DNA from 3 places in the Xenorhabdus aichiensis genome. Region 2 is predicted to be linked to each of the others. Evidence: predicted binding sites of a transcription regulator. Region 2 holds the regulator's gene; each other region holds the start of a gene.

Region 1 (6,847 bases), on a different contig from region 2:
TTAGTTCAACTTCCCCTGCCTGCCGGCATTGATAATGTCAAAGTACTGGAACGCATTCATCCTGATAAAGATGTGGATGGTTTCCACCCTTACAATATTGGCCGCCTGTGCCAGCGTGCTCCAAAGCTGCGCCCCTGCACTCCTCGCGGGATCGTGACGCTGCTTGAGCGCTGCAATATCAACACCTACGGGCTGCATGCTGTCATCATTGGGGCTTCCAATATCGTTGGGCGTCCAATGAGCCTTGAACTGCTGTTGGCTGGCTGTACCACGACGGTGACGCATCGTTTTACCAAAAACTTACGCCAGCATGTTGAACAAGCTGATTTACTGGTCGTAGCGGTCGGTAAACCGAATTTCATTCCCGGCGAATGGATTAAACCCGGCGCTATTGTGATTGATGTCGGCATCAATCGTCTGGAAAATGGTAAAGTCATTGGCGATGTGGATTTCGATAGTGCATCCGAACGCGCCAGTTGGATCTCTCCTGTTCCGGGTGGAGTTGGCCCGATGACCGTCGCAACATTGATTCAAAATACCTTGCAGGCTTGCGAGGAATATCATGATGTAGATAAAACCAAAGGATACTGATGGAAATTTTTTGTTTAGATGGACACCCTTATGTAGAGCTGTGCGATCTACTGAAACTTCAAGGGTGGTGTGAAAGTGGTGCTGCGGCAAAAGCGATGATTGCGGAAGGTTTGGTTAAAGTTGATGACCAGGTTGAAACCCGCAAGCGCTGCAAAATTATCGCTGGTAAAGCCGTGGCCTTTAACGGCCAATCGGTGCGCGTTGAAGCGTAATTTCGTGATATTGCATCACCGTTAATGCTCTTCTGAAAAACTGTACCCTCAATGTTTTATACATCCACGGTACAGTTTTTTATTTAAAAATATAATTAATAAAAGTAAAAATCATAGGAAATATCAACATCATATTGATTTTAATTCATATTATTAGATTAAGATCCAGAATAAATAAAATAGAAATCCCAAAAAATACAAAATCAAGAATAAATACCACAGCAATGTGAGACGGGGAAATAGTAGATTCATCCGGTTTTATTCTCAGGAAATGTGATACAAGCGATATCCTGATAAATAATCAACCTCACAATGTATTGCTTTTCTAACAAGTTGCTATACTAATAAACTCACGTACAACTGAAAAGGCGTTGATTATGTTAAGTAATAGAGCTGCAAGACGGTTGTTGGGTATGCCTCATAAATTGAGTAATTCCAAGCGTAAAGTAATAATTTCTCTTCTTAATCTCACCACCAGTGATAGTAAACACCAAATCCCAGAACACCTGAGACATTCTTCTTTTGTCTGTATGAAAAAAGATGCTTATTCAGGAAAAATAACCTATCACCCAGGAAATACATTTTATTCTGAACATTTGAATACCCGTCGATAGAATTGCCTATTTTTATTCTACAGAATTCATTATCACTAAAATGATTATCGTGATAAAAAAGTGCTAAAAGACGAACCGCCCACTGATGGGGCGGTTTCCAGTTATTTTATCAATCAGTGACCCATTTAAAATGGGTTATTTGCGACGCCATGTCGTTCCCTGTGGGCCATCTTCCAACTCAATTCTCATCGCGTTTAACTGATCACGCGCAGCATCTGCCAACGCCCACTCTTTGTTTGTACGGGCATCGTTACGCTGCTTGATTAATGCTTCGATTTGGACAACATCATCATCCACATGAGCCCCTCCTTGCAGGAACTGTTCAGGTTCCTGTTCCAGCAGCCCCAGAATTCCTGCCAGTTTACGCAGTTCAGCAGCCAGACCGTTAGCCGCTGCCCGATTTTCAGTTTTCAGGCAGTTGATCTCACGAGCTATGTCAAACAGTACGGAATAAGCTTCCGGTGTGTTGAAATCATCGTTCATTGCTTCAGTGAAACGCGCTTCAAATACTTCGCCACCCGCAGGCTGGGCCGATTTATCTGTGCCGCGCAATGCCGTGTACAGGCGCTCAAGAGCGGTACGTGCCTGTTTCAGATTCTCTTCCGTGTAGTTCAGCTGGCTGCGATAGTGGCCGGACAACAGGAAGTAGCGCACGGTTTCAGCATCGTAATATTCCAGTACATCACGGATAGTAAAGAAGTTGCTCAATGACTTAGACATCTTCTCTTTATCGACCATGACCATGCCGGAATGCATCCAGTAATTCACGTAAGGGCCATCGTGAGCACAGGTAGATTGTGCAATTTCATTTTCATGATGTGGGAACATCAGATCTGAACCCCCCCCGTGAATATCAAAATGATGTCCCAGTTGTTTGCCGTTCATAGCAGAGCACTCAATATGCCAGCCCGGACGACCAGCACCCCACGGCGATTCCCAGCTAGGCTCACCCGGCTTGGACATTTTCCACAGCACAAAATCCATTGGATTACGTTTTACATCAGCAACTTCGACGCGCGCTCCCGCCTGTAACTGCTCCAGATCCTGACGTGACAGCAGGCCATAATCAGGATTGGTATCAATCGAAAACATCACATCGCCGTTATCAGCCACATAAGCGTGCCCACGGTTGATCAATTTTTCAGCAATCTGAATAATTTCAGTCACATGCTGAGTGGCACGCGGCTCCAAGTCTGGACGCTGGATGTTCAGCGCATCAAAATCGCTGTGCATCTCGGACAACATACGTGTGGTAAGTGCATCACAACTTTCATTATTTTCAGTGGCACGTTTGATGATTTTGTCATCCACGTCAGTGACATTACGGACATAGGTTAAATCATAGCCCAGATAGCGCAGGTAACGGGCAATGACATCAAATGCAACAAAAGTCCTACCGTGGCCGATATGACACAGATCATAAATCGTGATGCCACACACGTACATGCCCACTTTCCCTTCATGGATCGGCTTAAATTCTTCTTTTTGGCGACTGAGAGTATTGAAAATTTTTAGCATCGGTGGGTTTTCCGTAAAAAGTGACGTACGTGTAATAAAAGCGAACGAATCCGCTGATTATAGGCTTCTTTATCAGCGATATAAATAAACTAGAATATGAAAAGCCAGATGAGATATTTCACCTTGATATGCAACGCTTTGCAAGCGCCGCGAGCGACCTTGTTCACCGACGCTTGCAGAGTACTGACTCAAGATCACAGATATGATATAACAGCGGATGTTCCGAACACCCTAGAAAATAGGGTCAATCAAAACTATTATTAGGATTTCTATTATGGTGACTTTTCATACCAACTTTGGCGATGTTGTGATTAACACTTTCGCTGATAAAGCGCCTGTAACTGTTGAAAACTTCTTGAATTACTGCCGTGAAGGTTTCTATGACAATACGATTTTTCACCGGGTCATCAATGGCTTCATGATTCAGGGTGGTGGTTTTGAACCCGGTATGACGCAGAAAACGGTCAAAGCACCTATCCAAAACGAAGCCAATAATGGCCTGAAAAACACCCGTGGCACTCTCGCAATGGCACGTACCAATGATCCACATTCTGCAACTGCCCAGTTCTTCATCAACGTTGTTGATAACGATTTTCTGAATTTCCGTTCAGAACGTCCAGACGGGTGGGGTTACTGCGTATTCGCCGAAGTAGTAGAAGGTATGGATGTGGTTGACAAAATCAAGGGCGTTTCCACTGGCCGCAGCGGGATGCACCAAGATGTACCAAACGAAGATGTGATCGTTGAACGTGTCACTATCAGCGAGTAATCAATCATTACATGTGTACGCTGTTTATTGCAGATCTTCATCTCAGTGAGCAAGAACCGGCAATTACTGCCGGTTTTCTGCGTTTTTTACGTGAAGAGGCTACTTCTGCCGAGAGTTTATATATCCTCGGTGATTTTTTTGATTACTGGATTGGCGATGATGACCCCAATTCCCTGCACAATGAAATTGCCCAAGCACTCAATGAGCTGAAACAAAAAGGTATTCCCTGCTATTTCATTCATGGCAATCGTGATTTTCTGCTGGGCTCCCGATTTGCCAGAGAGAGCGGTCTGATCCTGCTACCACAGGAAAAGGTGCTGGAATTATACGGTAAGCGTATTCTGATCCTGCATGGCGACACGCTATGTACAGATGATACAGGTTATCAGCAGTATCGTAAGCGGGTACATACGCCGTGGGTACAACGGCTGTTTTTACTTCTGCCTTTATTTATCCGGCTGAAAATCGCAGCCAAAATGCGTGCCGGAAGCCAATACGCCAATAGCCAGAAATCCGAATCGATCATGGACGTCAATCAACAGGCGGTGATTGAACATTTTGAAAAATATCAGGTTGATTGGATGATCCACGGCCATACTCACCGTCCTGCAATACATGATATTCAGGTCGCAGATAAAATCGTACATCGCGGTGTTCTGGGTGCATGGCATCATCAAGGTTCAATGTTCAAAGTGACGGAAACGTCGATTGAACTGATGTTTTTCCCTTTCTGATTCTGACTGTGTATTTCTGGAAAGATCGACAAATCAAATAACGCAAACGTTTTCCTTGTGCTATTCGCATGATATGATCCGCCTTCTCAATATAGATTTGTTCTGGTGGACACCCAATACAGGAGCATCTGATTTATGACGGCCCGCCCTGATTCCGCAACCGCTATTTCTGCAACTTCAATGCAACACCACGCCAAAATCGCCATTGTCATGGGGTCAAAAAGTGACTGGACGACAATGCAACATGCCGCCGATATTTTGACGTCGCTCGATATTCCTTTTCACGTTGAAATCGTTTCGGCACACCGAACGCCGGATAAACTTTTTCATTTTGCCGAGCAAGCCAAAGAAAACGGTTATGACGTGATTATCGCAGGCGCAGGCGGGGCAGCACATCTGCCGGGTATGCTGGCAGCCAAAACATTGGTTCCGGTCTTTGGTGTTCCTGTGCAAAGTGCCGCACTCAGCGGAGTTGATAGTCTCTACTCCATCGTACAGATGCCAACAGGCATCCCCGTTGGTACGCTGGCCATCGGAAAAGCCGGGGCAGCAAATGCGGCGTTACTGGCAGCGCAAGTGCTGGCACTACATGATGATGTGCTGTTTCAGCGTTTGTCAGACTGGCGTTCGGCACAAACACAAGATGTTTTGGATAATCCAGATCCACGGGAGGGTGCATGAAACCAGTCTGCGTATTGGGTAATGGTCAGTTGGGTCGGATGCTCCGTCAGGCAGGCGAACCATTGGGGATCGCTGTCTATCCGGTTGGGCTGGATGCCGAACCTGAATCAGTGCCATACCAAAGCAGCGTCATCACCGCAGAAATTGAACGCTGGCCCGAAACGGCATTAACCCGCGAACTCGCCCATCATAAGGCTTTCATCAACCGTGATATTTTCCCCCAGCTGGCTGATCGCCTGCCACAAAAACAGCTCATGGATAGTTTGGGTTTGGCAACAGCACCGTGGCGATTACTGTCCGATCCCAGCCAATGGCCGCAACTGTTTGCGGAGTTAGGTGATTTTATTATCGTCAAGCGCCGTACCGGCGGCTATGATGGACGTGGGCAATGGCGCATTCTACCGGGTAATGAAGCGGAATTACCTGCCGAAATTTACGGTGAGTGTATTGTGGAACAAGGCATTCCGTTTTCAGGAGAAGTTTCACTGGTTGGTGCCCGCAATGCTCAAGGCCAATCCGTATTTTATACACTGACGCATAATCTGCACCAGGAAGGTATTTTGCGCACCAGCGTTGCCTTACCAAACGCAGATAATCAGTTACAGCAACAGGCAGAAAAAATGCTGTCTGCCATCATGGATCACCTGAATTATATCGGTGTCATGGCGATGGAATGTTTTATTGTTGGCGATAAATTATTGATCAACGAACTGGCACCCCGGGTACACAATAGCGGCCACTGGACACAAAATGGCGCTTCTATCAGCCAGTTTGAACTGCATCTGCGTGCGATCCTTGATCTTCCGATGCCTCAGCCAGAAATGATGGCGCCCTCTGTGATGATCAATCTGATCGGTACGGAGCTCAATCCAGAATGGCTCGGTTTGCCTCTGGTACATTTGCATTGGTATGAAAAGGAAGTCCGCCCAGTGCGCAAAGTTGGGCACTTAAATCTGACTCATGCAGACAAGGGCGCATTGCAAACAACGTTACAGGCGTTGATCCCCCTACTGCCTGCGGAGTACCAAAGCGGTTTGGAATGGGCAAAAATTAAATTAAGCTGATTTGTGATATTCGACGTTTTGAATTCAAGGAAGTGGTAGTTTTGAAGATAATTTACCACTTCCTATTCTAGTTCCAGCAATTATTTTTATTTCTTCAATAACGTTCTGGCTAATGTATCTACAATGGTTCTGGTCATCTGGTCGATTTCATAATTGAGGAAATCACCCGCTTTGATCTTGTTGAAATTGGTCATTCTTAATGTTTCTGGAATCAGGTTCAAGGCGACGGTTTTATTCTCTTCATCAATGCCATTGATGGTTAAACTACAACCATGAAGACCAATAAAACCTTTCAGGAAGAAATACTTAATGTTGTCTTGAGGAATTCGGATAACCAACCGATAAGTTTCACCTGTTGGCATAAATTCAATGACTTCGGCCATCCCTTCAACATGCCCATATAGGCTATGCCCACCATTTTCTTGATTCATCTGATGTGATCTTTCAACATTAACCTCATCCCCAACGGTGAGTAACTTTAACGTTGTGCTATCAGCGGTAAAATCGGAGATATCAAAAGAAACCCGGTCATCGGTGAACTCGGTGACGGTCAGGCAAGTACCATCGATGGCAACACTGGCGCCCACAGAAACACCGGCAAAAAAACGATTATGATTACTTACGGTCAGTGTGCTGAAACCATTATTTTTATTGAGTGACAATA
Region 2 (12,182 bases):
CATCGGTTAATTTTTATATTACCTGTTTATGCAATTGGCTAATATTCTTTTCGATTTTTTTTATTACAGAAGCAAGCAGAATTAACTCATCATGAGTAATTCCCTCCAAGATATCTTTCCTTGTAGAGCCAATAACACTGTCAACTTCTCTGATAAAAGTTTCCGATTCCTCGGTTAATTTGATTCTTTTCGCACGCCTGTCATTAGCACAAGTGTGACGTGTAATCAGTTGCTTTTCTTCTAATTGATCCAGAGTCCTCACCAAAGAGGGTTGTTCGATACCAATAGCTTTCGCAAGTTGTATCTGTGACTGCTCCGGTGGTAACTGACTAATATTGTATAGAGTAACCCAATGTGTTTGAGTTAATTTCAACGGTTTCAAACGATGATCAATTAAAGCGCGCCAAACACGAACTAAACGTGCTAGGTCTGATCCCAATGTCAATTCCAATTACCCCTCCTTATAATTAGAGACTCATATAACATCAATGAATTATCCAATCAGTTTATTCATATGAATAATGGATACGCACCTATATCATGCTTACATTAGCAGAGTCAGAAATTTCGCTAATTACCTAATTAGTGTCGCGTTGGCTTGTTACTCAAAGTTGACATCTTCGTCGCCCTAAAGAGCGAAGTTTTACGGCGCACCGAATAAAATCGCGCATTAATCCACCAACGATATAAACTGTATAAAATAATCCTCTAGCTAAACTATTGTAATTTTAAATATCAACAAAATAAATACAAACCCTAAAAATAGATACAGTTCCACTCGGTTAAAGTTCTATAAGAATAACCGCCATCCAAATACTAATCTATATATTTTTACATTAATATCATTTTTCTCTTACAATGATAGTTCATATTATGATAAATAATATTAAAAACAATAAGATAGAAAGCAAGCTCTTTTATTGTTCAATAAGTAATTCTTTGATAAGAAAATTTTACCGAAACACGGTAATTAGTCAACAGGAACGATATTTTAGAATGACCTATGTCAAATAAAAAACGTGTAATATAAATTATACATCATTTAATACTAGTAATATTTCTTATTTTAAAGGTAATCATAAACTATTATTCATGTAAGTAATTTTTTTAAACAAATCAGTGAAAAATTAAAATAATTCAGGTTGATTCGGTGTAATATCGTACTTTTCTCCCTTATTTTTTAATATCCTCAGATATCTCTGATGACATAACCGAAATATCTCTCTTTTTTGTCTATCTGATAACTTCATCCACATAAATCGCTCTTCTCTGCTCCGATAACATCCTCGGCAGAAACCACGGGAATCAGATTCACAAACCCCCTTGCAAGGGTTTGGAATAGCAAAAAACTCTAATTGTTCAGCCATCTAACCCTCCTGTACCTAGGTCTACCAAGCACTTACCCTGTGAGAATTGACATACTGACGTAGGATAAGCTCAATTGTGATAATTTAAAATAAAATAGTAACAATATGAAAACAATATATGAGAGTTGAAAGGACAAATTGAATTATTTTATCTATACAAGTTATAGTTAACCAGAAATATGCAGTTAGTGAGCGAAATTTCGCCATAATATTATCCCAAATAAGGACTTTCCTAAATAAGGATATTTCGCAATAAAATTATAAAGTTCAAGAGGTGATTATGCGTTTACTCCATACTATGATCCGTGTTGGCAACATGCAGCGCTCGATTGATTTCTATACTCAAGTGATGGGTATGCGTCTACTTCGCACCAGTGAAAATCCAGAGTATAAATATTCCCTCGCTTTTGTCGGCTATACCGATGAAAGCCAAGGTGCAGTCATTGAGTTAACCTATAATTGGAATGTTGAAAGCTACGAAATGGGAACCGCATTTGGGCATATTGCCTTGGGTGTTGACGATGTCGCTGCAACTTGTGAGCGCATCAAGCTCTCTGGTGGAAATGTGACTCGCGAGGCTGGGCCGGTTAAAGGCGGAACAACGGTCATTGCTTTTGTTGAAGATCCCGATGGCTATAAAATCGAATTAATCGAAAACCAAAGCGGCAGTAGTGCATTAGGAAATTAACTATTTCTACATGCAAAGGGCATTTTCCATGCCCTTCATTTCTAAATTGGATAGGCATTACTTCTGCAATACATGCCAAATTTTGTCATAATATCCACTATCATGAAGTTAAGAACTGAATCAGATGTCTAATAAAAAAGATCAAAACATGCTAAGTGGACGTTTTCGTGGCTACTATCCTGTTGTCATTGATGTAGAAACCGGTGGTTTTAATGCACAGACAGATGCTTTACTTGAAATCGCAGCAATTACTTTAAAGATGGACGAAGAGGGTTGGCTGGTGCCGGCTGACACACTGCATTTTCATATTGACCCCTTTGAAGGCGCTAACCTTGATCCAGCGGCGCTGGCATTCACAGGGATTGATCCGACCAATCCATTGCGGGGAGCAGTCAGTGAATACACGGCATTACATGCCATTTTCAAAATGATCCGCAAAGGTATGAAAGACAGTAATTGCAACCGTGCGATTATAGTCGCCCATAATGCCAGTTTTGATCACAACTTTGTCATGGCAGCAGCAGAGCGTTCTGGTTTGAAACGTAACCCATTCCACCCTTTCGCCACTTTTGATACCGCAGCCCTGAGTGGTTTGGTGCTCGGCCAAACAATCCTGGCTAAAGCCTGTATCACAGCGGAAATACCATTTGACAGCAATCAAGCTCATAGCGCTCTGTATGATACAGACCGAACTGCCCTGCTGTTCTGTGAACTCGTTAACCGCTGGAAGCGGCTAGGTGGCTGGCCATTACCTTCTTCAGATAACGAATCCTGATAAATTAAGCCCCATACCTGCTGAATACGGATGGGGCTTCAACAATCACTCACCAAAATGATGAATTATTCGCTATCGCAGTCTGCCTGTTCACGGTATTTGTCAGCAGTATCTTTGATCAACGCTTGTAATTCACCACTCTGATACATCTCAATGAGAATGTCACAACCACCTACCAACTCACCATCAACCCAAAGTTGAGGAAATGTCGGCCAATTTGCATATTTAGGTAATTCTGCACGGATATCAGGATTTTGCAGAATATCTACGTAAGCAAAACGTTCACCACAGGCAGACAGCGCCTGAACCGCTTGAGCAGAGAAGCCACAGTTTGGCAGCTTTGGGGAACCTTTCATGTACAGCAAGATTGGATTTTCTTTGATCTGGCGTTCTATTTTTCCAATAGTCGTTGTTTCTTCAACCGGGCGTTCGTTTTTCTCAATACTCATCATTTTTACTTCCTTAAACCACAAGCGCTGTTTATCAGCATCAGAAAAGATTGATTCAGAATACCACTTTCTACCGCGAATTTTCTACCGCGAACTTTCTTCTGCAAATTTTATGTTGCAATCTGCCGCAGATGGCTATGTGATGCTTTCACCCCCTGTGACCGTTTCCAATCAGTACTACAGTTCAGTTCCATTCCAGATCGCAGTTAAGTCGTATCTTTTTCCCTGTTATTTAGCTGAAAAGTTGTTAAGATAATTATCAAAATAGCAACATGATAATAAGCTTGAATTTGCTCTGCCCATGGTTGTCACCTTGTTAACCATGGCTTGTAGAGCCAAAAACCCGATATTAAAAAGGAGCATGCAATGTCTTTTGAATTACCAGCATTACCTTATGCCAAAAATGCCCTGGAACCACACATTTCAGCAGAAACTCTGGAATATCATTACGGCAAACATCATAACGCCTACGTTGTGAACCTGAACAATCTGATTAAAGATACCGAATTTGCCGGAAAATCACTGGAAGAAATCATCAAGACATCCGAAGGCGGCATCTTCAATAACGCAGCACAAGTCTGGAATCATACTTTCTACTGGAATAGCCTGTCACCAAACGGTGGTGGTGAACCAACTGGAAAAGTGGCAGACGCTATTAACAGTGCTTTCGGCTCTTTTGCTGAATTCAAGCAGCAGTTTACTGATGCTGCCCTGAAAAATTTTGGTTCTGGTTGGACATGGCTAGTCAAGAAAGCTGACGGCAGCGTAGCTATCGTCAATACTTCCAATGCCGCAACTCCACTGACTGGTGAAGATAAACCTGTATTGACAGTTGATGTTTGGGAACACGCATATTACATCGATTACCGTAATGCGCGCCCTCAATATCTGGAGCATTTCTGGGCTCTGGTCAACTGGAAATTTGTTGAAGAAAATCTGGCTTAATGAGATAAACGCTCAAACCAGTTTGAAATAGTAAAGGGTAGACTTTCCCGATTCCATAAGTCTTGGATAACGAAAGTTTACCCTTAAAGCAAACAAAAGCAGGCAACGTTACACTTCAATTTTTTTCTAGACTAGGCAAAGACTTGCTAGAATAACAATCATTACTAATGCGCTACTGGCAGTCAATAATCCCAACTTCAGATCTGTATCCATAAACATCCTCAATGTGAAAATTAAGGTGCCGCAACACCATAAATTTTGAATGATTACTCACCCTATTACATAAAAAACATCATTTGACATTTAGTGCATATACTTTATAGCATCGATTATTACTTTCACTTTTGAGCTAGATCAGACAAAATTCAAGGTTTATCGCTAAGTTATTGCCAGCCTTCATCCTATATATAAATATACTGGCAAACGATTAACAAAGATCTATAAATTTAGACCATAAGGTCAGGAGTCTTTTTTATCATGGCAACGATTAAAGATGTGGCTAAACGCGCTGGTGTTTCAACCACAACCGTATCCCATGTTATCAATAAAACCCGTTTCGTCGCCGAAGATACAAAAATCGCAGTTTGGGCTGCCATTAAAGAACTAAACTATTCTCCCAGCGCCGTAGCCCGTAGTTTGAAGGTTAACCACACCAAATCCATTGGATTACTGGCAACTTCAAGCGAGGCACCTTATTTTGCCGAAATCATAGAATCCGTTGAAAATAGCTGCTATAGCAAAGGTTATACGTTGATTTTATGCAATTCTCACAACAATCTCGACAAGCAGAAAGCTTATCTCGCAATGCTCGCTCAAAAGCGTGTGGATGGTTTACTGGTAATGTGTTCAGAATATCCTGAACAACTTTTGGGCATGTTGGAAGATTATCGCAATATTCCCATGGTAGTCATGGACTGGGGCGAATCTAGAGGAGATTTCACCGATGCGATTATCGATAACGCCTTCCATGGTGGTTATTTGGCCGGTCGCTATCTTATTGAACGCGGTCACCGTGATATTGCTTCCATTCCTGGGCCACTAGCAAGAAATACAGGTGGCGGGCGTCATCAAGGTTTTCTCAAGGCACTGAAAGAGGCAAATATTGCCATTCGAAATGAGTGGATTGAGCAGGGCGATTTTGAGCCTGAATCTGGCTATCAAGCTATGTATAAGATCCTGAACCAGAAAAATCGCCCCACAGCCGTTTTCTGTGGTGGCGATGTGATGGCAATGGGGGCAATCTGTGCAGCCGATGAGCTAGGCTTACGTGTCCCTCAAGATATTTCCATCATTGGTTATGACAATATTCGTAACGCACGCTACTTCACGCCAGCGCTGACAACCATCCACCAACCTAAAGAACGTCTGGGGCAGATGGCCTTCTCGGCGTTACTGGACAGGATCATCAATAAGCGTGAAGATGCACAAACTATCGAAGTCCACCCGCGTCTTGTTGAGCGTCGATCTGTTGCAGATGGGCCTTTCATCGATTATCGCCGTTGACGATCAGTTCTCCTGCAGCCATTCAGCATTAAGTGTTTCACTATCTCCGAGATAATCAAGCAACCAGCTTAATGCGGGTGAATGGCTTTTTTGCGACCATGCCAAGCAACATGGGCTATCAGGCAATGGTTGTTCAAGCTCAAGTGCGATCAATTTTCCGCTGCGGATCAGTGGTAATGCACGATGCTTGGGCACCATTCCTACACACAGACCATCCATCAGGCAAGCCAACCCAATATCCCAATCAGGCACAATCAATCGCCGTTGATTATCCAAAGCCCATGTATCACGCTTGGGCAGGCTGCGAGAAGTATCTTCCAGGCACAAACTGGAATAAGCGCGCATCTGGTCGTCATTCAATTTTTCTGCTATCGAAACCAGTTCATGTGTAGGGCTGGCAACACATAACCACGGCATAAACCCCATATCCCTGAAACTATATCGTTCTCCAACCGGAGAAGCGCGTGTGGCGCCAATAGCGACATCAACCCGCCCATCCACCAATGCATCCCACACACCATTAAAAACTTCAGGATAGATAAACAACTCAATATCTGGAAAATGTCGATAAAAATCCAGAATAAGTTGGAGCGTTCGCTCAGGTTTTACAACTTGATCAACTGCAATACTGAACTGCCCTCGCCAACCATTAGCCACCTGCTGACATTGATGGCGAGTGTGATGCATTTTTTTGATAACAGAACGAGCTTCTTTAACAAAAATACCCCCCGCTTCCGTTAATTCTACATCACGGTGACGACGCTCAAATAAAGGTACAGCCAACCATTCTTCGAGTTGTTTTACCGTATAGCTGATAGCAGAAGGGACACGATGAAGCTCTGATGCAGCTGCACTGAAACTTCCTGTTCTGGCTACAGCATCAACAACTTCCAGCGAGTATTCAGACCACATATTTATTCCTTTCAATTTTTTTCATAACATGATGCAAATATTACCGTTTCACAAGTAAAAATCATGCCATATAGAATAAGCTTTATATCTCCTTATCAATTACCACATCAAGTTATTAACACAATGACAACAAATAAAAATTCCATTTCATTCATGTTTTATCTCGCTGGCCTGAGTATGCTCGGCTATTTGGCCATTGATATGTATCTACCTGCCTTTGGAGTAATGAAAACAGAGTTAAATACATCAGAAAGTGCTATCAGTGCGAGCCTCAGCATTTTTCTTGGCGGTTTTGCCTTTGCTCAGTTGTTATGGGGGCAGCTATCTGATCGGTTGGGGAGAAAGCCTGTTCTTATTATCGGCTTATCCCTGTTTTCCGTTAGTTGTCTAGGTATGCTCTGGGTAACTGATTCCACTCAACTACTTGTATTGAGATTTCTTCAAGCGGTTGGAGTCTGCTCTGCGGCAGTTTGCTGGCAGGCTTTAGTTGTTGATCGGTATGATGCTGAGCGTACCAAACGTGTTTTTGCCATGATAATGCCTCTGGTTGCTCTTTCCCCTGCTCTCGCTCCTTTGGTCGGTGCATGGCTATTGTCACACGTTGGCTGGAAAGTGATTTTCCTTGTCTTGATGGCTGTGACACTTTCAGTGCTGGTACCCACATTTTTCCTGACCAATAAGCACAAAACCATCGATACCGACTCTGATAAAAAGGGCGTTTCTTTCTTTACCTTATTGAAATCCCCTATCTTCAGTGGAAATGTATTAATTTACGCTGCGTGCAGTGCAGGTTTTTTTGCTTGGCTAACTGGATCACCAACAATTCTGGCCGAGATGGGTTATGATCCTACAGATATTGGCTTGAGTTATATTCCTCAAACTCTGGCATTTATGGTCGGTGGATATGGTTGCCGTGTTCTTTTGGAAAAAGTCAAAAGTGAAACGGTATTTCCATTCTTGCTGGCAGGTTATGCCGTCAGCATGGTGATCATTTATTTAATTTCCCAATTCTATGAACCTTCATTTATGGCTATTCTCATTCCTTTCTGCTTTATGGCAACAATGAATGGTGCTTCTTATCCTATTGCCGTAGCAAATGCCCTCTCTGTTTACCCTAAAAACAGCGGGAAGGCGGCTGCATTACAGAATGCCCTGCAATTAGGTCTCTGTTTTGTCGCAAGCCTGATAGTCTCCATATTCATGAAAAATCCTCTTTTATCTACCACAACAGTGATGGTTTCTACTGTTGCTTTAATGGCAATAGGGTATTGGTTGCAAAAGCAAAAATATGACAAGAAAGATTAAACATGAATTCAATAATCACGCAAAAAAATAATAATTAAGAACATTCTCATCTAAAGGTTTCGTCATAAATGTGACCTTTAGATGATTGTTTAAATATTCTTTCACTCATATACTCATACAGGTTCATTATTATAAAAACTCGGAATTTGAGGTTTGTAAGGGCAATGAAGCCCTGTTTAATTTCAGGATGAATGAGCGTATATGCTTTTACTTAATGATCTATATTATTTCTGAATAAAACCTTTTTGGTTTTAGCATATTAAATAATCAGCCACAAAGAGATACCTCAAAATTCCCTCGTATAAATGTTGGAGAGTATATGAGTTCATCTTGCATTGAAGATAAAAAAATAATTACTGATCCGTGGCATAAAATTGCCAATGAGTTGCTTCAAGAAGCTGATATTGAAATCAATGGCAAACGCCCTTTCGATATACATGTCAAAAATCCCAATTTTTATAAAAGAGTGTTAAAAGAAGGCTCCCTTGGGCTGGGTGAAAGCTATATGGATGGCTGGTGGGATTGTGAACGTCTGGATGTATTCTTCCATAAAATCCTGCGAGCTGGTCTGGAGTATCGCATTCCCAAAAATACCAAGGATATCCTGAAAGTCATTACCGCTCGTATATTTAATTTACAATCACCCAAGAGAGCCTGGGTTGTAGGAGAAGAACATTATGATTTAGGTAACGATCTTTTTACTCGCATGCTCGACCCCTACATGCAGTATTCATGTGGCTACTGGAAAGATTCAAATACACTAGAAGAAGCCCAAACCAGTAAACTCCGCCTGATTTGCGAAAAACTGCAATTGTCTCCAGGCATGACATTATTGGATATCGGATGTGGATGGGGCGGTCTGGCTGCCTATGCTGCAAAAAACTATGGTGTATCCGTCACTGGCGTTACTATTTCCGCAGAGCAACAGAAATATGCTCAGGAACGCTGTGAAGATCTGGATGTGAAAATCATCCTTGAAGATTATCGCGATTTGAACCTCCAGTTTGATAGGATTGTTTCTGTCGGCATGTTTGAACACGTTGGCCCTAAAAACTATGCCAATTATTTCAATATTGTGCGCAAAAACCTGAAACCTGATGGCCTGTTCCTGCTTCATACTATCGGCTCTAACCGTGATAAATTGAACGTCGATTCATGGATGAATAAGTATATTTTTCCCAATGGTTGCCTACCTTCGGTTGCAAAAATCGCCAAAGCCAGTAATGGAAAATTTGTCATGGAAGACTGGCACAACTTTGGGGCGGATTATGACCGTACGTTGATGTCATGGTATGAACATTTCACCGCAAGCTGGAGCGAGATAGAACATAACTACAGCCCACGCTTTAAACGGATGTTCAGTTATTACTTGAATGCTTGCGCAGGCGCATTCCGTGCCAGAGACATTCAACTGTGGCAAATCATGTTTAGCCCACGGGGAATTGAAAACGGCCTGAGAGTTCCTCGGTAAGGTGTTAACCTAAAAAGGTTGTACAGAAAGCTACAGAACCCCATTCCTGTAGCTTTCACCTACAATGGGTAATGTTTTTTATTGTTCTTCCGTTTGTGACAATACTTTTTCCTGTTCTTTCTGCGCCATAACCCGTTCGACGGTATCTACGATTGCCTGTGTCTGTGTGTCAATCTCAATATTCACTTTCTGCCCAAGGCGCTTTTTACCCAGTGTCGTACGTTCCAGTGTTTCGGGTATCAGGTGAACACAGAATCGGTTATTCACGACATCCCCAATCGTCAGGCTAATCCCATCAATGCCAATAAATCCTTTATGCAGAATATATTTCATCAATTGCTTATCGTGAATGCGAAACCAAATTTCATGGTTATTTTCTGAAGTGAAAATCTTGGCAATTTCAGCTATCGTAATAACATGACCGGACATCAGATGCCCACCAATTTCATCACCAAATTTTGCGGCTCTTTCCAGGTTAACTAAGTCACCTACGTTAAGATCACCGAGATTAGTCAAGCGCAGCGTCTCTTTCATCAAATCAAAACTAATCAGATCGCTATCGATATTGGTCACTGTCAGGCAACAACCATTGTGGGAAACGGAGGCCCCCGTTTCAATTCCGGGTAATAATTCAGCCGGAAATTTAACAATATGAGTTCGAAAATGCGCTTTTTCATCAATTGCAACTATCCGCGCTTTTCCCTGAACGATGCCTGTAAACATGGGAACCCCTTTCGTCATTTGCATAAATAAGTTAGTTTAACCCACCCATCATTTTTAAACACTATTTCGGTGAGTGCGCACTCCCGTTGCGTATTAGTATCGCGCAGCGATTGGCTTAGTAAAATGAGTCCTATACAATATCTGTGCTAATAAGCGATTAATTTTCCAATAACATCGTTTGCCCGTAGAAATATTCTTTGTTTTTCTCATTAATTTTCAATCAAAAAAGGTGTAGTACGTGCAGAAATACTTAAATGAAGCGCGTAGTTTGCTCGCTCTGGGGATCCCAATCATCATCGCACAATTTTCACAAACTGCGATGGGTTTCGTCGATACAGTCATGGCTGGTAAAGCTGGTGCTGTAGAAATGTCTGCAGTTGCCGTCGGCACGTCAATCTGGTTACCAACTATTTTATTTGGTCAAGGTCTACTGATGGCCCTAACGCCGATTGTGGCACACATGAACGGTTCTGGTCAGAGAAAAAATGTAGCAACTCAGATCCAACAAGGCTTCTGGCTGGCGACTTTTCTCTCTATTTTAGTTATAGCTGTATTGTATAACTGCCGATTCATTATAGAAGCGCAACACAATGTTGATCCTGTGTTGGCACAAAAAGCAATAAACTTTATCCATGCCATTATGTGGGGTGCCCCTGGCTATCTGTTCTATCAGACCTTACGCGGTCAGTGTGAAGGATTGTCGAAAACCAAGCCTGCAATGATTATTGGCATTATGGGATTACTGGTTAACATTCCTGTCAATTATATTTTCATTTACGGTAAATTTGGCGCACCAGAATTAGGCGGTGTGGGCTGTGGTGTTGCGACGGCCACGGTCTATTGGGTCATGTTCCTGTTACTGCTTGCGTATGTAAAACACACGCCTTCACAGAAGGATATTCATACGTTCGATAATTTTACTGGCCCTAATTGGAGTACACAAAAACGTATTGTGTTACTTGGCTTACCTATCGCGCTGGCTCTGTTCTTTGAAGTCACACTTTTTGCTGTTGTTTCACTGTTGGTATCTCCTCTCGGAGTCGCTGCCGTTGCTGGACATCAGATCGCACTCAATTTCAGTTCCATGATGTTTATGTTTCCCCTGTCATTTGGGATCGCAGCAACCATCCGCGTAGGCTATAACCTTGGAAAAAAATCGACTGAAGGTGCCAAAATTTCAGCTTACACAAGCCTTGCTGTCGGTTTGATGATAGCCTGTATGACCGCGGCCTTTACAACTTTGTTCCGCGAACCGATCGCACTTATGTATAACGATAACTATGAAGTTGTCACTCTTGCATCCCATCTGATGCTGTTTGCAGCCATTTATCAGATTTCTGATTCAGTTCAGGTTATTGGTTCCGGTGTATTACGAGGGTATAAAGATACGCGTTCCGTCTTCTTTATCACCTTTATTGCTTATTGGATCTTAGGACTACCTAGTGGTTACATTCTGGCGCTAACCCATTATGTCACTGAACCAATGGGGCCACAGGGTTTCTGGATTGGGTTTATTATCGGCTTAACCGCCGCCGCGGTCATGGTGGGTCTCCGAATTTTGTGGTTACAAAAGCAACCAACTCACTTTGTTCTGGAACGCTCTACTCATTAATTTAGTCTATTAGGTCGGAAAACAAGAGGAAAAGCCGTAAATTCATTCCAAAAGGTGTAAATACGAGCAATCGAATAAGAATTTGCGTTTTTCCTCTTGCCAGAAAGCCCCGTGATCGTTAATATTCTTCCCCGTTGTCAGCCACAGAAATTTAGATTGCGTCCGTAGCTCAGTTGGTTAGAGCACCACCTTGACATGGTGGGGGTCGGTGGTTCGAGTCCACTCGGACGCACCATATATCTGTCTGACATAGAAAAAATCTTATGTGCGTCCGTAGCTCAGTTGGTTAGAGCACCACCTTGACATGGTGGGGGTCGGTGGTTCGAGTCCACTCGGACGCACCATCTATTAGATAGTATCCTAAATTCCTTTCTAGCCATTTATTGTTTTATTTCATATTTTGCTGAACTCTACTTCCCTACCATATACTTA
Region 3 (12,182 bases), on a different contig from region 2:
CAGTCCATTCAAGGTACATGCCATGCATCCGTTCGATGATGTCATTTGTCACTTTTTCTGACAGGCCGGATTTGACCATAATTTCACGCAGATAAGGTGCCTGCTGACGTGAAGCCAGTGAAAATGACGTGTTGCCATTTCCTGCACCGCCTAAAATGACGCCGATACGATCACGGTCTACCCTGCTATTCTCCTGTCCAACCAAGCCCGCATCCAGCATGGCCTGTTTAGCAACATAGAGTGCAAATAACTGTGCCGTACTAATTGAGTCAATAATCGCGGGTGGAATTTTGAACTCTACCGGATCGAAGTCAATCGGAGGCACAAAGCCAGCACGATGGCCATAGGTTTTATCTGCCACTGCCGGGTTGGCATCGTAAAAATCCTCTTTTTTCCAATATTCATCTTCTAACATGGTAGAGATATCAGTCAGCGAGTCCTTTTTGCTGATGATATTTTCCCAGAATTTATACAAATCCGGTGCATCAGGAAAATGACTGGCCATACCAACGATCGCAATATCCCCACGAACTTTCCTATCATGCAAAAAATATGTCTCAGACATACATTCCTCGTGTATTGAATAAAACAACCCCGTAATCAGCATATATTTTATATACTGAGTTGAGTGTTTTCACTGCCATACTCAACCAGAAAAAAATTCTGTACCTACCCAATACATTCTCGATATATGATCGAGCCATATATTAGCCAAAGTAGATTATCGAAATATTCTTACAAGAATATTACGTCTATTTTTCTGGGATAATTTTTTTATTCTTTTTTTCCGTAGCACAGTATTTTGAACTGTTATAGCTACTTTTTCACTGTCTGTTATAGCTATTTTTATACTGCCAGCAACTTCAATTATCTTTATCTAAAAACAATATATTTTCTTTGATATCGATCATTGTTCGTTGTTATTCAATAAAAAAGCCCATTACAAAATAATATAGACCACTCCGACTGATTAAAATACCATTAGTGAAACAATAACGCTCATAAATAAATTACAACAAAAAATCAATAGGATAATAATTCAAAACTAATATAACAACGTTATGTGAAAATAAACAAAATAAAAAACCACTAACAAACCATGACAAAAATCTTATTTTTGATAATAAGGAGTAAAAAGGTAGGATTAATAAAATATGAAACGCCAGCACACAGAGGGTAATCAGTCCCCATACCTGATAAAAACCTCGATAACTTCCCTTAAATTCAATTAATGCTATAACATTATTTAACAGGGTCTGATTAAGGTGTTTCGAAGAAAAGGCCTTGATGTTATCATAAATTATTTCAACAGAAATTCTAATGCAAAAAATAAATAAAAACAAGATCAGATAATCACCAATAAATGGAGTATCCCCCCATATATTTATCAGGAAAAAATAAATTCCACCAACAATAGCAATATTAATAATAATATGCCAAATAGCATTAGCGTAACTTATCATGGTTAGACCTCTTTTGAGGTTAAATGCAATCATAAAGCTTTTTCCTTGTTACAATCTTAACAACGGTGATCATCTTATATTTGTCATTTACCATGTTACAAAATTGATTATGAAAATCATTCAGAACATAAAATTTTGGCATTTTTCCTTAACGCTATATTGGTATACCTCTAATTTATTTTTCTTTCAATTCGTTAAAAAAAACCACCTGGATCGTATGTATTTTTTATTTTTTTTAAAAAACAATCAGTTAATAACAAGCCATTAATATATAAAATCGCAATTACTGGTAAACTAGCAAAAAAAAGAATATTAAACCATTACAATACAGAAGATTAGATAATTATTGTCGATAATTTATTTTAACAGACCCGTAAGAAAACATTATATCAGATGTATGATTTTATAAATTATTTCAATATTCCATTATCATAGTTACCTTATCATATCTACCTTATCATCTTCACCATGAATACATCAATTAGGATCATTTAGTAATGAAAACTTGATATGTCATAATTTGCAATTAGTGCTTTAGTCATACCTATTAATTTAATTTACTTAGGATTATAATTTGATTAAGCTCTATATTGTATATAATAACTTTTATATGTAATCACCGAAAATAACAATATTTTCTAATCTAGAAAGGATATTTTTTTTCAAACAGCAGACTAAACTGTTTTATTCATTTTTATTCACTCACATATATTAATTAGTCAGCTATAACCCGAATATTTATAAGGAATATCACAATAATGGTCTCATTAGCCGATCTACTACAAAAAATCCTGATGTTAAACAGACAGACGAGTCATTGAGTATGTGCTGACGATTAATGTCTAATTTTCAGCAAAATTGAATGACACCATTCCAAGTTCATCAATCATAGTGCCAACTAAATCTAATGTCGCTAACTTGCAAAAGAGACAAATAAAAAGCTCCTCGTAAAGAGGAGCTTGCATATTAAGGGGTAATGAAAATTATTATGTCATCAATTTTCAGGCAGTTCCGTCTGTCTGTTACGCGCTAGCCACAAAGACAGGGCTTTCAGAGAATCCGGCGTAAATTCATCACAACGGGCAGTAATTTCTTCTGGCGACAACCAGTAAACAGCCGAGACTTCTTCTTCCTGTAATGCAAACGGCCCGTGGCTGACACAACTGAATAACCCTCCCCATGTCCGGCAGGTTTCTTCTTCATAGTAAAAGATCCCATGTTCAGCAAAAGGTACACCCGCGATCCCCAGCTCTTCTTCCGCTTCCCGGCGGGCAGAATCAAGCATGTTTTCTCTTACCATGACCACGCCACCGGCCGTTGCATCCAATTTTCCAGGGTAAAAATCTTTCGTTTCTGTACGATGCTGAACCAGAATTTTGCCCATACCATCATGTACAACAATGTAAGTCGCACGATGCCTCAAGTTTTGGCTACGCATCTGCTGGCGAGTCGCCTGAGCGATCACTTCATTGTCTTCATTGACGATATCAACCCACTCAATACCTGCTGATTTCTCTTGCACCATCCTAAAAACCTTAATAAACGATTTGCATGCCAGTTTCTACTGTAACGCGCCTAATTAAAAGGCCAAAACGGATAAAGATTGCCATAACTGAATAAAATAAATCCACGAACAGTGAAATGACGGATTTGTGGCATTTTACAGGCAACTCAAACCAGTGGTAATGTACTGGAACTATATTTATCCATCCGTTATTATTACTAGAGGTTATATGATAGACCTGTATTATGCCCCAACGCCAAACGGCTATAAAATATCATTGTTTCTCGAAGAAGTCGGCCTGCCTTACACTGTCCATCCAATCAATATCGGCACCGGCGAACAATTCAAACCCGAATTTCTGGCCATTTCGCCTAATAATAAAATTCCGGCAATTGTTGATCACCAACCCGCTGATGGAGGAGAACCCATCTCCATCTTTGAGTCAGGCGCTATTTTGCTCTATCTGGCGAATAAAACCGGTCAACTGTTGAGCAAGGATGTGCGTGAACGCAATCAGCAATTGCAATGGCTATTCTGGCAGGTTGCTGGCTTTGGCCCTATGCTTGGCCAAAATCACCATTTCAATCATTACGCTTCTGAAGTCGTACCTTATGCCATTAATCGCTATATGGAAGAATCACGGCGTTTAGTCAATGTCCTGAATACCCAACTGGAAAAAACACCGTATCTTGACGGACATGAGTACAGCATCGCCGATATCGCTACCTATCCGTGGGCTAGATGTCATGAACATCAAAAAATTAATCTGAATGATTACCCTGCGGTTGAAAAATGGCTTGAGAAAATTGAACAACGCCCTGCAACACAAGCCGCATACAACAATGGCTAATCATGCTTACTCGGCTAACGACAAAATTTTTCACCGAAAAACTTGATGTTGATAACAGATAACAGCATTTTTCGCTGTTACGTAGGCCATCCCCTGCTATAGTCAATAACCGACTATCTATTTGGTCACTTTGGTCACTGGGGGTGGCTATGCGTATCTTAATTACTGGGGGTACGGGGCTGATTGGTTATCGATTGACTTGCCAATTACTTTCGCTTTCCCATTCCATCACCATTTTGAGTCGTTCTCCACAAAAGGTATATTCTCTGTTCTCCGAACAAGTTGAATGTTGGGCAACACTGAAAAATAAAAATAACCTGAATGATTTTGATGCAGTCATCAATCTTGCGGGTGAACCCATTGTAGATAAGCGCTGGACATCAGCACAAAAAACAGAACTCTGCCAAAGCCGTTGGCAACTCACTGAGAAATTAAGTCATTTGATTAATGCCAGTGAATTTCCGCCTTCTGTATTTATTTCCGGTTCCTCTGTTGGCTATTACGGCAATCAGGGGCAAGCGGTAGTCTCTGAAAATGATCTTCCTCATGACGAATTCGCCCATCAGCTCTGTAAACAGTGGGAAACACTGGCATTACAGGCGGAAAGTGAAAAAACCCGAGTGTGCCTGCTGCGGACAGGCATTGTGCTGGCAAGTGAAGGCGGAGCACTGAAAAAAATGCTGCCACTGTTTCGATTGGGTTTAGGCGGGAAAATGGGTGATGGGAAACAATATATGCCTTGGATCCACATTGATGATATGGTCAATGGTATCTATTACCTACTGGTATCGCCTGAACTGAGCGGCCCGTTCAACATGACAGCCCCTTATCCTGTTCATAATGATCTGTTTAGTGCAACACTGGCAAACGCACTACATCGCCCCGCTTTCATTCGCATTCCTGCCTTTGTATTAAAAATAATCATGGGAGAAGCTGCTATGCTGGTTTTAGGTGGGCAACAGGCTATTCCCAAGCGGCTGGAAGAAGGGGGATTCGGCTTCCGCTATTTTGAATTAGAGGAAGCCTTCAAAGATTTATTAAAAGCGGAAGCTAATTCACCTTAAACTTCAATTTGTTTCGCGCCCTGCCAACGGTTAAATAAATCTTGTGGCAGCTCGATATCAAACTGATCGAGTACTCGGTTGACCGTCTGGTCAATAATGTCCTGAATGTGATCGGGACGGTGATAAAATGCCGGCACAGGCGGCATAATCACCGCCCCTATTTCAGCCGCCTGAGTCATTAATCTCAAATGCCCTAAATGCAAAGGCGTTTCCCTGACACTCAATACCAGCTTGCGCCCTTCCTTCAAAACAACATCAGCAGCACGGGTAATTAAGCCATCAGTGTAACTATGCACGATACCCGACAGGGTTTTTATCGAGCAGGGCAAAATCACCATCCCTAAGGTTTTAAATGACCCTGAAGAGATAGAAGCAGCGATATCGCGGCTGTCATGCACCACATCAGCCAGTGCCTGCACATCCCGCAGCGTATAATCCGTCTCCAGAGCCAATGTCTGCCGGGCGGATTGGCTGATGACCAGATGCGTTTCAATGCCCTCAACCGACTGCAAGACCTGCAATAATCTGACGCCATAGATCGCGCCACTTGCTCCCGTCAGCCCGACAATCAATCTTTTCATGCTTCCCTCTGAGATATTGGAAATAACTTGATGATAATAAGGATGTTATTATCCCTCATTATATATTTCCAGATCCTCAATTTCGCTCTGCCCACGCAATTTCATGGCGTCATCTTTACGAAGGTTCTCCAGATAATCGAGGTAAATCTGGTCGATATCTTTCGTAACATAGATGCCATCAAATACAGAACATTCGAATTTTTCAATATCAGGGTTTTCTTCACGCACCGCGCTGATAAGATCGCTGAGATCCTGATATATCAGCGCATCAGCACCAATGAGCTGGCGAATTTCATCAACTTCTCGACCGTGGGCAATCAGTTCATTAGCATTAGGCATATCTATGCCATAGACATTCGGGAAGCGAACTTCCGGTGCTGCCGAAGCAAAATAAACCTTCTTAGCGCCAGCTTCGCGAGCTAATTCCACAATTTGTTCTGATGTCGTACCGCGTACGATGGAATCATCTACCAACAAGACATTTTTACCACGGAATTCAGCGCGATTAGCATTCAGTTTACGACGAACCGATTTACGACGTTCCTGCTGGCCGGGCATGATAAAGGTGCGTCCCACATAACGGTTTTTGACAAACCCCTGACGGTAGGGTTTATCCAGAATATGAGCTATTTCCAGTGCTGTATCACAAGACGTTTCAGGAACAGGGATCACGACATCAATATGCAGATCTTCCCATTCGCGGGCAATTTTTTCGCCCAGTTTCCGGCCCATTCGTAACCGCGCGTTATATACCGATATTTTATCAATAAAGGAGTCAGGACGGGCAAAATAGACAAATTCAAATAAACAGGGAGTTAATGCAGGATTTTCTGCACACTGGCGGGTAAATAACTGCCCTTTTTCAGTGATGTAGATCGCTTCGCCAGAAGCCACATCACGCAGGAATTCAAAACCCAATGTATCCAGTGCCACGCTTTCCGATGCGACCATATATTCACTGCGCCCATCTTCCAGCGTGCGTTTCCCCAGAACCAAAGGCCGGATACCGTTCGGATCACGGAAAGCCACCAAGCCATGTCCAATAATCAGGGCAACACAGGCATAAGCACCACGGATTTTCTTGTGCATCGCTGCAACCGCCGCAAAGATATCATCTGGCTCCAGTGGAAAATCCGGGAATTGGGTGAGTTCATTGGCAAAAATATTGAGCAGGATTTCAGAATCTGATGTGGTATTAACATGGCGGCGGGCATGTTCAAACAGCATTTTTTTCAACTTATGTGCGTTTGTCAGATTGCCGTTATGCGCCAGTGTGATACCAAAGGGAGAATTCACGTAAAAAGGCTGCGCTTCAGAGGCGCTGGAACTACCCGCTGTTGGGTAACGGACGTGTCCGATCCCGGTCGTTCCCTGTAAACGCAACATGTGCCGTGTTTCAAACACATCCTTGACCAAACCATTGGCCTTGCGTAAACGGAACTCATTGTTACCATCAATAGTTGCAATGCCTGCTGCATCTTGCCCACGGTGCTGAAGCACCGTTAATGCATCATAAATCGACTGGTTAACCGGTGTAAAACCGACGATACCGACAATACCGCACATGTAGTTTTTCCTCATCAGCCAAGCGGAGAGAGTGATTTCTCCGGCAGGAAACTCGACGCGTTTTGCAGGTAGTCAAAAAACCACCTGATAATTTGACTGAACTGTGGGATGAGTTGTGACTGTTGCCAGTCCTCACTTTTAGGGAGCGGTGTGAAAGAATCTGCAATAAATAAAATAGCAGAAACAATCAATACACCACGCAGTGCCCCAAAACAGATCCCCAGCACCCGATCAGTACCTGACAGGCCTGTTCGCTGAACAAGTGAACCAAGTACATAGTTTACGACCGCACCAACAACCAGTGTTGCAATGAATAAGATAGCAATCGCTACCCCATTACGCACCAGTTCATCTTCCAGGCGGGTGAAATAAACCGCCAGATAAGTATAGAAGTGACTTGCAACAAAGAAAGCACATCCCCAAGTGACCAGTGAGAGCGCTTCGCGAACAAAACCACGTATCAGGCTAACCAGTGCCGAGAAACCAATGATGGCAATAATTGTATAATCAATCCAGACCATATTTTAATCCAAAACAGGCTCCCGACATTCAAGTCGGGCGCATTCTAACAGAAAACGAAAACGTTTGCGTAGCAGATTTCTCACTCTACTGAAAATAATTCGTAGCAGGTTCAAAAACGACAATCGCCGCAAGGGCCTAACCTGTAACTATCACGACGGGAAGCCAAACACTTCCCGTAAGACACCAATAGGGTCAGGGACTGTAGTTTTTGATTTGCCCTTGCAAACCCGTCAATTCCTTCAATTCAGGCAAAGTGGATTCAAGGGTTTGCCTTGATGCATTCGGCCCGACATAAATCCGCGTCAATTCTCCCTGTACTGGAGAAGAAGGAATGATATAGACCTGATGACCCGAAAGACGCAGCTTCGCCACAATCTCATCCACTTTACCCGCATTCTTCAATGCACCAAGCTGAACAACATATGCCACTCCCTGCGGCGCCTTCACTGGCGTGGATTTGCTTTCAGACTTAGTTTCAGGTTTGGTTTCAGCCCTCGTTTCCCGCTTAACGTCCACCTTTGGCTGAGGATTGGGTTCAGAGTTAACCGTCGCCTTGGGCGCTTGCGTGATCTCCACAGGCGGCGGTGCCATTGGCGCAGGCTCTGACAATAACGAACTGGACAGCATATCTGGCTGTAGCTCTTGTGCTTGCTTTGCCATTGCTTCCGCCGCCCCTTCCGGTGGTGTCGATGGCATATCCTGCGTCAGGGGTGCGATCAAATCGATATCTTCTTCATCACCAGGCTTTAGTGCCAACGGAATGGAAGCAAACTGGCTTTCATTATGTTTCTTATCGCCGTCAAATAGCACCGGTAACACAATTATACCCAGTGCCACAAGAACGATGGTTCCAACTAAACGATTTTGAAATTTACTTGCCACCTTCCTTCACCTCCTCCATTGCCTCCATAACATGAGCAACAGTATGGAAAGAGCCGCAGACCACGATGATATCCTGCGCTGAGGCTTCTGCCATGGCTTGATGCCATGCCTGCTCAACGTCCACAAATGTTCGGGCATCGCCAAGGTGTTCGGCCAGCATGTTTGCTTCTGCCCCACGAAATTCATGCAATGACGCGCAGTACCATTCGTCAATCTGCTGGGCAAGACAAGCAAGCGTACCCACTATATCTTTGTCTTCCAGCATACCAACGACACCGCGGATCTTACTGTTTGGTGCGCGGGGCAATTCTGCCAGCTTCTGTACTAGATAACCTGCTGCATGGGGATTATGCGCCACATCCAAAATCACCCGCGGGTTTTCCCTGACGATTTGGAAACGCCCCGGTAACTGGGCCTTGCTTAACCCTTCACGGATCGCTCGTTCATTAATGGCCTGACTGACGTTATCATCCTGCTGCTGCAGACAGTAAATCACTCCCATCGCTGTTGCAGCGTTCGCCAGAGGCAGATTGGGGACGGGCAATTCACTGAACTGTTGACCTCCTGTGCGCCAGTACCAACTGTCCGCATCCTGTGAGAAATCCCAGTCAACACCGCGACGAAACAATTTCGCCCCCAGCTCATCAGCCACTTCAGCGATGGTATGTGGCATATCCGGCTCCCCCACCACGGCAAAACGCCCCTGACGGAAAATACCTGCTTTTTCACGGCCAATATGTTCGCGATCCGCACCCAGCCAATCGATATGATCGAGTGCAATGCTGGTGATTGCCGCAACGTCTGAATCCACAATATTGGTCGCATCCAGACGCCCGCCCAGCCCCACTTCGAGAATGACGACATCCAGATCAGCTTCTTTAAAAAGCTGTAACGCAGCCAAAGTGCCGTATTCAAAATAGGTTAATGTGATATCACCACGTTGGGCTTCAATGTCCGCAAATACACGGCAGAAATCCTGTTCCGTCGGCTCGTTGCCCTGTATACGTACCCGTTCGGTATAGCGTACCAGGTGCGGGGAGCTGTACACTCCGACCTTCAGGCCAGCGGCCAGTAGAATGGATTCAAGGGTATGACAAGTCGTCCCCTTACCATTCGTGCCAGACACGGTGATGACTTTCGGTGCCGGATGCAGCAAATCTAACTGATCGGCGAGTGCTCCCACACGTTCAAGCCCCATATCAATGGCTTTTGCGTGCAGGTTTCCAAGATAGGAAAGCCACGTCATCAGTGACGACGTGGCTTGAGGAATTTGCAATATATCAGACATCTTCTTTATTAGGATTGATGTTTATGTCAGTTTCAACATCAGCGGGTTCAGCAACCATCTCCGCTACCGTTTCTACTTTTGCACCGGGATGAGGCTGACGAGTCAACATCGAAAGCAGATTAGCTATTTTCTCACGCATTTCTGGACGACGTACGATCATGTCAATTGCGCCTTTTTCCAGCAGGAATTCACTGCGTTGGAAGCCTGCCGGCAATTTTTCACGCACGGTCTGTTCAATGACGCGGGGGCCAGCAAACCCAATCAATGCTTTAGGCTCAGCAATGTTGATATCACCCAGCATTCCCAGACTTGCGGTCACTCCACCCATGGTCGGGTTGGTCAGGACACAGATATAAGGCAGGCCACGATCTTGCATTTTCGCCAGCGCGGCACTGGTTTTTGCCATCTGCATCAAAGACATCAGCGCTTCCTGCATCCGTGCGCCACCACTGGAAGTAAAACAGACGAATGGGCAGTTGTCTTCTAGTGACTGTTCAACGGCGCGGACAAAACGCGCACCGACTACAGAGCCCATGGAGCCACCCATAAAGGTAAATTCAAATGCGCCTGCCACAACGGGCATTTCGTACAGTGAGCCTTTCATCACGATCAGCGCATCTTTTTCCTGCGTCTGCTTCTGAGCTGCTACCAAACGATCTTTGTATTTTTTAGTGTCGCGGAATTTCAGCAGATCTTTAGGTTCTAGTTCACTGCCTAATTCGATACCGGTCCCTTGATCCAGAAATGTGTGCAGTCGCTCACGGGCTGAAATCCGCATGTGGTGATCACACTTCGGGCACACTTCAAAGTTACGCTCTAATTCAGCACGATAAAGTACCTGAGCACAACTATCACATTTTGTCCAAACTCCCTCAGGTATACTTGCCTTACGAGTTTGCATGATTTTGCTTTTATTTAGAATCTTTTCAATCCAGCTCATTAATGAACCTTTTCCGTCTGATTCTGGCCTATGCCAGCTTTTGTTTTACGTGCCATTAAACCACAATGCCATTACAGTGTGGATAAAAAACTGTTCAAACCTGCTAACGGTTACCTACTTGCCATCTACTGCTTTTTTGGATGCAGCTCGTCGATGACGCCAAATTTCAATGATGCCAGGCAGGATAGAAATAAAGATAATTGCAACAATCAATAATTTCAGGTTCTGCTGTATGATTGGCATATCACCGAATAAATAACCGGCATAAGTGAATAATAGCACCCATATAAATGCACCGATTACATTATAAGCAGCAAAATGGCGGTAAGACATTTTCCCCATTCCCGCAACGAACGGTGCAAATGTTCTAACAATTGGCACAAATCGTGCCAGAATTATCGCTTTTCCACCGTGTTTTTCATAAAACTCATGGGTTTTATTCAAATAACTGCGGCGGAAAATCTTTGAATTCGGGTTGGTAAATAATTTCTCACCAAAAATACGACCAATTGTATAGTTTACAGCGTCACCAATAATCGCCGCTGTAATCATCAACGCCACCATAATATGTACATTCAGATCATTGGAATCTAATGCAGACAACGTGCCTGCCACAAACAGCAGCGAATCTCCCGGCAAAAATGGCGTGACCACCAAACCCGTTTCACAAAATATGATCAGAAATAAGATGCCATATACCCAATTGCCATAATCACTGACCAATTCCTTCAAATGTGCATCAATGTGTAAAATAAAATCGACAATGAACTTAGCAAAATCAACAAAATGAGTTAAAAACTCCATAATATTCCTCGTTATGCTCGAACATCCCTGTCACATTTTGAAAATGTCAGATTAAATCATTAGCTAGAAACAACGGCCCCATAATGGGTTCAGGTAAACCAAAGTGCTCAGGATAATCCACCGCAACTAAATATAATCCCTCAGCTTTGGCTGTTGCCGCCGCTTTTGTTCTGTCTTTCAGTGCCAATAGTTCAGCCATCCAGCCGATATCCTGATTACGACAACCAATTTCCAGCAAACTGCCAACAATATTACGCACCATGTGATGAACAAATGCATTCGCTTTAATGTCCACCACCACATAATGCCCATGCCGGCTGACATTAATGTGCATCATATTGCGCCACGGTGAATTAGATTGGCACTGTACTGCCCTGAAAGAAGTAAAGTCATTCTCTCCCAGTAAACTCTGTGCCGCTTCATGCATTTTTCTCTCATCCAATGGATAGTGAAAATGCGTGACACCCTGTGCTAACACCGCAGGGCGATAGCGATGATTAAAGATTATATATCGATAGCGGCGTGCCGTTGCGCTGAAACGGGCATGAAATTCATCATCCACCGTTTTTACCCAGCGCACTGCGATATCGGGTGGCAAATGGCTACTAACGCCCATTGTCCAGGCAGCATCTTTACGTTGTGCCGAGGTTTTAAAATGTACTACCTGCCCGGTAGCATGTACCCCCGCATCTGTTCTGCCTGCACAGAAAACCGAAAT

The links. Region 2 encodes PurR, which represses purine synthesis genes. Its sites were predicted from a motif close to CANGCAAACGTTTGCNTG; they were not measured.
Region 1: a site for PurR is predicted at 4,478-4,495, ahead of purE (5-(carboxyamino)imidazole ribonucleotide mutase). Genes of this name have one in related genera too.
Region 3: a site for PurR is predicted at 7,603-7,620, ahead of cvpA (colicin V production protein). Genes of this name have one in related genera too.

Annotation. Positions count from the first base shown of each region.
Region 1 covers NZ_JAQRFO010000079.1:2,146-8,992, forward strand. Annotated here, with positions in the region: gene folD (bifunctional methylenetetrahydrofolate dehydrogenase/methenyltetrahydrofolate cyclohydrolase FolD) at 1-591, shown strand, start outside; gene ybcJ (ribosome-associated protein YbcJ) at 591-803, shown strand; gene sra (stationary-phase-induced ribosome-associated protein) at 1,181-1,417, shown strand; gene cysS (cysteine--tRNA ligase) at 1,553-2,935, opposite strand; gene ppiB (peptidylprolyl isomerase B) at 3,210-3,704, shown strand; gene lpxH (UDP-2,3-diacylglucosamine diphosphatase) at 3,716-4,438, shown strand; gene purE (5-(carboxyamino)imidazole ribonucleotide mutase) at 4,574-5,119, shown strand; gene purK (5-(carboxyamino)imidazole ribonucleotide synthase) at 5,116-6,183, shown strand; gene PSI22_RS20420 (riboflavin synthase subunit alpha) at 6,270-6,847, opposite strand, start outside.
Region 2 covers NZ_JAQRFO010000009.1:29,072-41,253, forward strand. Annotated here, with positions in the region: gene slyA (transcriptional regulator SlyA) at 14-451, opposite strand; gene PSI22_RS06085 (DUF1289 domain-containing protein) at 1,128-1,367, opposite strand; gene gloA (lactoylglutathione lyase) at 1,648-2,055, shown strand; gene rnt (ribonuclease T) at 2,180-2,830, shown strand; gene PSI22_RS06100 (Grx4 family monothiol glutaredoxin) at 2,896-3,279, opposite strand; gene sodB (superoxide dismutase [Fe]) at 3,646-4,224, shown strand; gene purR (HTH-type transcriptional repressor PurR) at 4,702-5,727, shown strand; gene punR (DNA-binding transcriptional activator PunR) at 5,731-6,639, opposite strand; gene punC (purine nucleoside transporter PunC) at 6,763-7,944, shown strand; gene cfa (cyclopropane fatty acyl phospholipid synthase) at 8,264-9,415, shown strand; gene PSI22_RS06130 (riboflavin synthase subunit alpha) at 9,494-10,138, opposite strand; gene PSI22_RS06135 (MATE family efflux transporter) at 10,377-11,750, shown strand; tRNA gene PSI22_RS06140 (tRNA-Val) at 11,909-11,985, shown strand; tRNA gene PSI22_RS06145 (tRNA-Val) at 12,018-12,094, shown strand.
Region 3 covers NZ_JAQRFO010000033.1:24,062-36,243, forward strand. Annotated here, with positions in the region: gene PSI22_RS14475 (type I polyketide synthase) at 1-565, opposite strand, end outside; gene PSI22_RS14480 (DUF6347 domain-containing protein) at 1,011-1,496, opposite strand; gene yfcD (NUDIX hydrolase YfcD) at 2,458-2,988, opposite strand; gene PSI22_RS14490 (glutathione binding-like protein) at 3,197-3,817, shown strand; gene PSI22_RS14495 (TIGR01777 family oxidoreductase) at 3,967-4,881, shown strand; gene PSI22_RS14500 (UbiX family flavin prenyltransferase) at 4,878-5,462, opposite strand; gene purF (amidophosphoribosyltransferase) at 5,511-7,028, opposite strand; gene cvpA (colicin V production protein) at 7,043-7,549, opposite strand; gene dedD (cell division protein DedD) at 7,743-8,432, opposite strand; gene folC (bifunctional tetrahydrofolate synthase/dihydrofolate synthase) at 8,422-9,720, opposite strand; gene accD (acetyl-CoA carboxylase, carboxyltransferase subunit beta) at 9,713-10,660, opposite strand; gene PSI22_RS14530 (DedA family protein) at 10,775-11,464, opposite strand; gene truA (tRNA pseudouridine(38-40) synthase TruA) at 11,511-12,182, opposite strand, start outside.